DNA from 4 places in the Actinomadura sp. 7K534 genome. Region 1 is predicted to be linked to each of the others. Evidence: riboswitches for the same ligand, from Rfam matches in the RefSeq annotation. Region 1 holds a riboswitch; each other region holds the start of a gene.

Region 1 (2,194 bases):
CGTGCGCCGAGGAGCGCCCCGCCGCCACCGAGGAGCACGGCGGCCCCGCCCGCGCCCAGGGCGAGTGCCCTGCGGCGCGTGACGGGGCCGCCGTGCCCGGGACCGTCCTCCATGCGCGCGATCCTATGCAGCGGGCGGAGGAGGTGCCGTCACGACCTGTACTCTGGGTATCCGTAGCCGACGATGCTCCGGGTCGGGCGTTCCCTGACCCGGACGGCCTCGTCGGTGTTGCCCTCCACGGCCTCGATGGTGCTGTCGTTGATCTTCTTGGTCACGATGCCGATGTGCACGATGTCGTCGAGGCTCTTGCCGCCGCGCCATGAGTAGAAGACGATGGCGCCCGGCTTGGGCTCGGTGCCCCAGCGGCCCTGGTCCCGGAACCACTTGGCGTGGGCGATCGTCCATGCGTCGCTGCCGAACTGGTCGGTGAAGCCGAGCTGGTCGCCGATCCATGAGATGAACATGTCGCACCAGGCTGCGGCCCCATACCCCCGGACGGAGCCGCCGTCGCGCGCGACGGTCTCCTTCGCGCGGGAACTCTCCGTGTACCACTTGTTGAACTTGGTCTCGCCGTTGCCGTCCTCCTCGATGCCGACCTGGGAGCGGGCGAGTTCGATGGCCTGCTCGGCGGTTGGGCGGGTGTCCTCGGCCGGCTTCTCCGAGCCGCCGGACTCCGGCCGTTCGTTCCCGGAGCGCTCGCCGTCCTCGCCCTCGCCGCCGTCGCGGCCGCCGCCGTCCTTCGGCGTGGCCCGGCTCTCCTTCTTCGGCCCGCCCTTCACCTTGTCCTTGGACGAGGACGTGCCGCCGCGCTCGCCGCCGCCCTTGGCGCCGTTGAGGTCGGCCGCGGTGACCTGGGCGGGCACGGAGCCGAACGGCAGCACCGACGCCTGCGCGGTGGCCGCGGCGGTGCCGAGGACGGCGGCGCCGACGATCACGCCGCCGGTCGTCCGCCACGTCAGGGTGAGGCGGCCCGGTTTGCGGTGCTTGCCGGACGGCTTCTGGTTCTCGACCGGCAACGTCTCGACCGGCAACGTCTCGACCGGCGGCTTCTCGGCCGGTGACTTCTTGCCCGGTGACTTCTTGCGGTGTGCGCCTGGCACGGGGGATCTCCTGACTTCCATGCCGCCTACCGGGTTAGCTGACGGGTTCGGGCGTGGAAGCCGCCCTACGGCGGCTCTCACCGGTCGTCCGGGAGAGACGCGCCGATTCACCCCGGGTGCCGGAATGCCCGTCCGGGGCTAGCCCCGGACTCCGGCGGATATGGGTCCCCGGTTCCGCGCGTCGGCGGATTCGGCGCTGCCGCTGCGATCCTGGGGGCGTGATGGGGCCCGTGCGCGGGACCTGTCTCCCGCGTGCGAAAGAGCGGCGCCTGATGTTGTGGGTGTTGTGCGGACGGCGGCCCGTTCGTCCGGGAGCCGTCCGTGCCTGACCCGCGATGTCCGCCGTCGCAGCGCGCTCAGCGCCATGCCCGCTGGGGCGTGCGCACGGTGGAGCCGGGCCGGCCGGGCCTGCGTGGAGGCCCGCTGCGGCACCGTGGGTGCCGCGGGCGACGCGTGGAGCGCGCCGCCGGCAGGGGGAGCGGCACGTGGCTCGCGCCGCCGTCACGCGGCAGCTGGATGTGCCGCGTGGGACCATGGCGCCCGGTGGGCGCCGTGGGGCTCCGGCGTCTGGCGGGCGCCGTGAGTGGTGTAAAGGTACCAAAGCACCAATAGAACGCAAACCCCCCCAAAATCAACAACGGACCAGGTCAAGACCTGGTCCGCTGTCGGAGTGGGCTCCGTCACGCCCGCCGCGGGGCGCTCCGGGGCGGGCGTCAGGGCCGCCCGGCGCCGTAGTAGTTGTTCAGGTAGTAGCCCGAGGTGATGCTCACGACCTCGACGTTCTTCCCGGTGCGCGGCGCGTGGATCATCTGGCCGTTGCCCACGTACAGGCCGACGTGGCCGAGGCCGCTGAAGAACACTAGGTCGCCCGGCTGCAGGTTGCTCTTGTCCACCCGCTTGGTGGCGGCGTACTGGGAGTTCGTCGTGCGGGTGATGCCCACGCCCGCCGCCGCCCACGCCTTCATGGTCAGGCCGGAGCAGTCGTAGGAGTTCGGGCCCTCGGCGCCGTAGGAGTACGGCTTGCCGAGCTGGGCGTAGGCGAAGTCGAGCGCCGTGCGGGCCGAGCCGCTGGCCGGGCCGTTGTAGGTGCCGCC
Region 2 (2,194 bases), on a different contig from region 1:
TGCCGTCGGTGCTCGCGTCGTCGACGATGACCGTCTCGACACCGCCCAGCGACTGCCCCAGCGCCGACGCGACCGCGCGCGGCAGCCTCCGCGCATCGTTGTAGGCGATCACGACCACACTCAGATCCGGGCGCACTGACATCCCCCCGCGGCTTCGGCTCCGGGAGCCCCCGGACCTCCGGCGAAGGCGCCCGACCCCGGCCTTCCCGCTCGTGGACGCTCCCTTCCAGGCGCCGGTCGGACGCGCGTGCACGGATTCCTTTCCAGGAACGCCGCGCTGAGGTCCAAGAGCGATCAAAGGCTGTCAATGGTTGGCATTACCCGACTTCCGCGGAGAGAAGGGGCACCCGGCCCGGGAACGCCAGAAGGCGCCCGGCAGGACTGCCGGGCGCCTTCCGATCGACGCGGAACCGCGTGGAGCACGGACGTGGCCGTGCGGTGGATCAGGCCTTGTAGTCGGGGTAGCCGTAACCCACGATCACGGACTTGCTGCGGACCTTCTTCTCCACCTTGTCGTTCGTGTTGCCCTCGATGGTGCTGACGGTGCCGTTGCCGTTGTCCTTGACGACGATCCCGACGTGGTCGATGGCGCCGATGCTGGAACCGCGGTCCCAGTCGAAGAACACGACCGAACCCGGCTTGGCCTTCTGGCCCCAGCGCCCGGTCTCCTTGAACCAGGAGGCGTGCTGGACGGTGTAGGCGTCCCAGCCCATGTTCTTCACACCGGTCTGGGCGCCCAGCCACGACACGAACATGTTGCACCACTGCGCGCCGTTGTAGGCCTTGACCGAGAACCCGCCGTCACGCTTGGCGGTGGCCTTGGCGTGCGGGGTCGACACGAACCAGTCGTGGTACTTGGTCTGGCCGCCCCGGCCCTCCGAGATGCCGACCTGCTTCTCGGCCAGCTTGATGACCTCGGACGGGTCCACGTCGCGCGGCGGGACCTTGTAGCCCATCTTGCGCGCCTCGGCGGCCGAGAGGGCGGTGGAGCCGCTCGACTGGTTCGACTGGTTCGAGACGCTCGCCGCGACGGAGCCGTTCTTGGCGGCCGCCTGGGCAGTGGTCTCCGCCGACGCGTCGCCGGCGAGGGGGTTGATGAGCGCGAGCCCGACGGCCCCCGCGAGCACCGCGCCTACCGCGGCGCCGACCGCCTTGTCCTCGGCGGTGATGTTGTCCATGGAAAGTCGATTGAAACGACCGGTCATGCAGGGAATCTCCTTGTCTTCCATGACGCCTACCGGGTTAGCTGACGGATTCGGGCATGGAAGCAGCCCTACGGCGCGACTCTCGGACGCGCCGATTCACCCCTGGAACCTGGGTCCCCGGCTCCGTGCCGGTCGGATTCGACCGGACGGACTCGGCCTCGCACCGCGGGCGCGGTGCTGACTGTTCGGATTTATCTCAGCGACTGATCTCGGTGAGGGGGCGCGCATCGTCTGGCGCGCATCGCGTGCGGGATCCGCTCCGCGATCCTCGGCCGCGACATGGGCGGCCGGTGGCAACGCATGGGGTGCGCTGCGTGATTCGGATAGAAGGTATCAACGTTCTCAAGGAACGCAAATCGCGGACAAAACACCGTCTTGCCTGCTCAAAGACCTTCCAAGACACCACCAACAGCGTAAGGACCCGATGTCTTCCCGATCACCGGTCGACCGGCCACAGCCCCTGCCAGCAGGGGCCTCCCGGCATCCGGGGAAAGGTAAAGGACCCGGGGACGACGACGGCCGGCACATGGCGGTCCGCCACGTACCGGCCGTCTTCACCCCCGGTTACGCGTGGTGCACATCACACGAGGCGGTTCTCCCGCCCCCGAACATGACGCTCCTCACTCCACGCGGACGGCGAAGAGCGTGGTGTCGTCGGCCGCCCTGTCGTGCTCCATGCGGGCCAGGACCTCGTCCAGCACCAGCTCCGGCCGGGTGGAGGAGTCCTGCAGGATGTCGGTGAGGCGGTTGATCCGGTCGTCCAGGTCGGCGTCCCTGCGCTCCACCAGCCCGTCGGTGTACAGGAAGATGACGTCGCCCTGGTCGAGCTGGGTGGTGATCGTCGTGTACTCCCAGTCCGTCATCGCGCCGAGCATCGGGTCGCGGACGACCTCCAGGCGCTCCGCCCGGCCGCCCCGCATCAGGATCGGCGGCGGATGGCCGGCGCACGTCCACTCCATCACCCGCCGGCCCGGGTCGAAGACGGCGAC
Region 3 (2,194 bases), on a different contig from region 1:
GTAGGACGGCGCCGGGATCGTCTCGGTGATGACCTTGAACAGCGGCTCCAGGTCCTCGCCCTCCGGCATCTCGCCGTCGCCCGGCTTCTCCAGCGAGGCCCGCCCGGCGCGCCCCGACGCGTAGACGATCGGGAAGTCGATCTGCTCCTCGTCGGCGTCGAGGTCCATGAACAGCTCGTACGTCTCGTCCACGACCTCGTCGATGCGGGCGTCGGGGCGGTCGGTCTTGTTCACGACCAGGATCACCGGAAGCCGCGCGGCGAGGGCCTTGCGCAGCACGAACCGGGTCTGCGGGAGCGGGCCCTCGCTGGCGTCCACCAGCAGGACGACGCCGTCCACCATCGACAGCCCGCGCTCCACCTCGCCGCCGAAGTCGGCGTGCCCCGGGGTGTCGATGATGTTGATCGTCATCCCGTTGTGCAGGACCGCGGTGTTCTTGGCGAGAATGGTGATGCCCTTCTCGCGCTCCAGATCGTCGGAGTCCATCACCCGGTCGTCGACCTGCTGGTTCTCGCGAAAGGCCCCGGACTGCCAGAGCATGGCGTCGACGAGCGTCGTCTTCCCGTGGTCGACGTGGGCGACGATCGCTACGTTACGGAGGTCGTCGCGCGTGGAGTTGGGCATGCGAGGCTCGCCTTGGCTGAGAGAACGGGGATCGCCGCAGAGCGCGGCACTGACTCATTCTACTTGCCCGCGCCCGCAGCCCGCCCTGCAGCGGTCGTCCGGTCCGTCCCAGGGCCCCCGATTCGCCAACTTTGCTCGTTCTTTGTAATCTGCCCGAGATCCGGTCGTTCGGAGTCCCGCCCCCGGGACTGCGGCCGGAGCGCCTAATCTCCCGCGTGTCGGGAGAGCCGGGGACCCAGGTCCCTGGGGTGAATCGACGCACGTCGTAGGGCGATCTCCCCGCCCGAACCCGTCAGCTAACCCGGTAGGCGCGCGAGGAGAGGAGAAGACCGGCTTGGCTCCGGCCCCCCGACGGTGGCGCCGCATCGCGCCCGCCACCACGGCCACGATGCTCCTGATCGGCCTCGGCACCGCCTCACCCGTCACCGCGCACGCCGCCGCACCGGCCCGGCTGTCCCCGACGCCCACTCCGACGACGGAGGAGGGGCTACGCAAGAGCCTCGACGCGCTCAACGAAGAGGCCGAGATCCTCACCGAGAAGTACAACAAGACCCGCGTCGACCTCGGCAAGGCGCAGCAGGCCGAACGCGCCGCCGCCAGGCGGGCCGCATTCCTGCGCGCCCAGGCCGCCCCCGCCCGCGAGCAGCTCGGACGGCTCGCCGCGGTCAACTACATGACCGGCGCACCCGACGTGATCTTCGGCGCCGACGGCTCCCCCGAGGGCCTCGCCGAACGCGCCTTCCTCACCCAGAGCCAGGCCAACGCCGTCCTCTCCCTGCAGAAGCAGATCCAGCAGGCCGAGACCGCGCAGCGCACCGCCGAAGCCACCACCGCCCAGGTCGAGAAGGCCACCGCGGACGCCAAGGCGGCCCGCGAAGCCGCCCGGAAAAAGGTCGCCGAGGTCATGAAGCGCCTCGACAAGCTGACCACGACCCGCGTCAGCGACCCCCGCAGCGGCCTCCGCGCCACCGTGAAGGGCTCCGACCTCCCCGCCGACATGGCCCGCAAGGCCCTCGGCAAACTCGGCTCCCCCTACGTGTGGGCCGCCTCCGGCCCCAACAGCTTCGACTGCTCCGGACTCGTCGTCTGGGCCTACGCCCAGGTCGGCAAACGCGGCCTCCCCCACTACACCGGCGCCCTCTACGGCCTCGGCACCAAGGTCCCCCGAGACCAGCTCCGCTCCGGCGACCTCGTCTACTTCGGCGGCAGCCTCCACCACATGGGCATCTACCTCAGCGACGGCAAGTACGTCCACGCCCCCCGGACCGGCGATGTGGTGAAGATCTCAAGGCTGTCCGACCGCTCCGACTACGCGGGCGCCAACCGCATCACCTGAGACGTACGAGGGCTTCCTGCGGCGCGGTAGGAAGCCCTCGTATTTATTGTTTTTTGTTGGTTAGGGCCCTGGGGGCCCTAACCAACAAAAAACGTGCGATCGCTGCATCGCTCCGACTCGCCTAGCGGCTCGCTGCGCGATCGGGCGGTGTTTATTGCATTGCCCTTGGCAGTCAGGCGCTGGAGCGCCTTCCCTTCGGCGGGCACTGCGTGCGATCGCTGCATCGCTTCGACT
Region 4 (2,194 bases), on a different contig from region 1:
CAGCCGGGACGCCGGCTCTTGGTCGGCGGAGAAGCGTGAGGGCGCGCGTCAATGACCGGTGACGCGGCCCGCCCCGCCGATCCCTGGGCGCCGTTCCTGGCCGCGCTCGAAACCCAGTGCGGGACGTGCGGCGGCACGGGCAGCGTCGTCCGCGAGCAGTGGCGGACGTGGTACCGGCAGGCCGACGAGCTGGTCCGGGTCGCACAGGCGGCGCGCAGGGCGGCGGACATGACCCCCGAGAATGCGCCGCACCAGGACTTCTCCTACGGCTCGGTCCGGCTGGGCCCGGCCGAGCCCTCGATCGTCGCCGCCATCGACCGCGCGATCGACGACCACATGAGGGCCCGGCCGGAGGGCCCGGAGGAGGCCGCCTGCGAGACGTGCCGCGGCTCCGGGATGGTCCTCACCCCCACCGGCCGGCGCCTCGCCGAGATCCTGGCCCGCCACGGCTTCTTCCGCGACAGGTGACGCCGTTACGCCTGGCCGACGTCGAACTCCCAATGCCACGGTTCGTACGGGCTGCTGTAGGCCCACCTGGGGTGCATCCAGCCGTACTTCTTGGAATTGTCCTCCAGCCACTTGAACTGGGGTGAGGACTCGCGCTGGACGCCGTCGCACAGGTCGACCGCGATCCCGATCCCGTGCTTGCTGTTGCCGGGACGCGCGGCCATCCCCGCCGGCATGCGCTGGTAGAGCTGCTTCTGCTTGTTGTAGCCGCGGTAGGAGCTCCGCACGCACATTTCCTTGCCGAAGCGATCGTGGTACGCGGCGTTGAGCTTGTAGAAGGCCACCGCGGCGTCCGCGCGCAGGTACTCCCCGTCCTGGGGCAGCTTGCAGAGCTGGTCGACCGGGATCCGCCCGTTGGCGTACCGGGCCGTGCTCTTCGAGGGGTCGCAGTCATCCGGCGCCTTGCGCGGCGGCCCCTCGTCCCGCTTCGCCGACGGCGTGTCGTCCCGCTTCGTCGCCGACCTGTCGACGCGCTCCGCGACGGCCCTCGTTGACGGAGGCTCCTTGGAGTCCGCGGAACCGCCGTCCGCCGAACCCCCGTCCAGCGGCGCCACGGCCACGGCGCCCGCGAAGACACCGGCGAGGACGACGCTCAGCACGGGAGCGGGCTCGATTTTCTTCTTACGGTGCCGACCGATCACGGCAGTTGCTCCTTCCATGCCGCCTACCGGGTTAGCTGACGGATTCGGGCATGGAAGTCGCCCTACGACCCTCGTCGCACGTGGCGTGGAGGCGTCGATTCACCCCTGCGAGGCGGGCATGGACCCGCACATCGCGCTGGTTCCCCGGCTCCGCGCACACGCGGACTCGGCGCAGCCGCCCGCCCGGCCGACACACGACCCAGACGGAACGGACACGATCAGATGGTTACGGCACCTGGCAGGCGCCGATTTCGGACTGACCGTACCAAAGCTTCAAGCAGGTGCAAACACCCCGCAAACCTGACCCCACCTGCCCAAACGCCCGCACGCCCCTGACCCCCGGGCATGCAGGCTCCCCGAGGACTCGATCAAACAGCCGCCGCGGTATCGAGCTATAGGACCTGAAGAACGTCCTGATGGAAGCGGTCCATCGCGTTGTCGATGCTGCGCACGAAGCCGGTCTCCTCCGTGCCCCGCTTGGTGCCCATGCCGGACGGGAGGGTCAGCCGGAAGGTGGTGATCTGCTTCCCGCCGCCGGGGACGAGGATGCCGGGTTCGCTGGTCAGGTTCGCCAGGAGCTCGCACGGGCCGGTCTTGTGGCCGGGCGTCAAGGCTTCAATGCGGAGCTCGGGCGGAGCCTCGTGCAGCTGCCGCAACAGCCATTGGACGCGGGTGAGGGCACGCGCGCGGTCCGCGGCGGGGATCTCGACGGTGGTCTCGATCTGGCCGGTGCGCAGATCGGCTTCGAGGAGGACCGGCCCACCGGCCGTGGGCATGCGGATCTCGGCGCTCATCCGCCCGGTCTCGACCAGGGACGTGACGGTCTGCAGGCGGCGCACCGACGCGTCCCCGTCCCGCCGCCTGCGGAGCACGGGAGCGACACCCGTGCCGGTCCTGCCGCTCAGGCGCAGGCACAACTGCCGGATCAGCTTCTCCCAGCTCTCGGCCACCTGCATGGCGCGCCGGTCGCCCAGGCGCAGCGTCCCGGCGGTGCTCGCTGCCGAGGGCGAGGTCGTTCGACAGGGTGATCACGGCCTCGTAGCCGT

The links. Region 1 has a riboswitch for cyclic di-AMP ahead of E1266_RS31365 (CHAP domain-containing protein). Riboswitches for the same ligand answer to the same signal wherever they lie in the genome.
Region 2: it holds a riboswitch for cyclic di-AMP, as region 1 does, so the genes downstream of both, E1266_RS10650 (CHAP domain-containing protein) here and E1266_RS31365 (CHAP domain-containing protein) in region 1, are expected to answer to the same signal.
Region 3: it holds a riboswitch for cyclic di-AMP, as region 1 does, so the genes downstream of both, E1266_RS21475 (C40 family peptidase) here and E1266_RS31365 (CHAP domain-containing protein) in region 1, are expected to answer to the same signal.
Region 4: it holds a riboswitch for cyclic di-AMP, as region 1 does, so the genes downstream of both, E1266_RS14910 (M15 family metallopeptidase) here and E1266_RS31365 (CHAP domain-containing protein) in region 1, are expected to answer to the same signal.

The regions. Positions count from the first base shown of each region.
Region 1 covers NZ_SMKB01000251.1:3,944-6,137, reverse strand. The annotation lists gene E1266_RS38395 (hypothetical protein) at 1-113, opposite strand, end outside; gene E1266_RS31365 (CHAP domain-containing protein) at 150-1,100, opposite strand; cyclic di-AMP (ydaO/yuaA leader) riboswitch at 1,109-1,306, opposite strand; gene E1266_RS31360 (C40 family peptidase) at 1,814-2,194, opposite strand, start outside.
Region 2 covers NZ_SMKB01000036.1:40,339-42,532, forward strand. The annotation lists gene E1266_RS10645 (CDP-glycerol glycerophosphotransferase family protein) at 1-136, opposite strand, end outside; gene E1266_RS10650 (CHAP domain-containing protein) at 444-1,205, opposite strand; cyclic di-AMP (ydaO/yuaA leader) riboswitch at 1,217-1,359, opposite strand; partial or broken gene E1266_RS10655 (PP2C family protein-serine/threonine phosphatase) at 1,826-2,194, opposite strand, start outside.
Region 3 covers NZ_SMKB01000112.1:10,820-13,013, forward strand. The annotation lists gene typA (translational GTPase TypA) at 1-624, opposite strand, end outside; cyclic di-AMP (ydaO/yuaA leader) riboswitch at 815-951, shown strand; gene E1266_RS21475 (C40 family peptidase) at 959-1,960, shown strand.
Region 4 covers NZ_SMKB01000061.1:6,341-8,534, forward strand. The annotation lists gene E1266_RS14905 (hypothetical protein) at 52-468, shown strand; gene E1266_RS14910 (M15 family metallopeptidase) at 474-1,148, opposite strand; cyclic di-AMP (ydaO/yuaA leader) riboswitch at 1,154-1,330, opposite strand; gene E1266_RS38800 (hypothetical protein) at 1,541-2,104, opposite strand.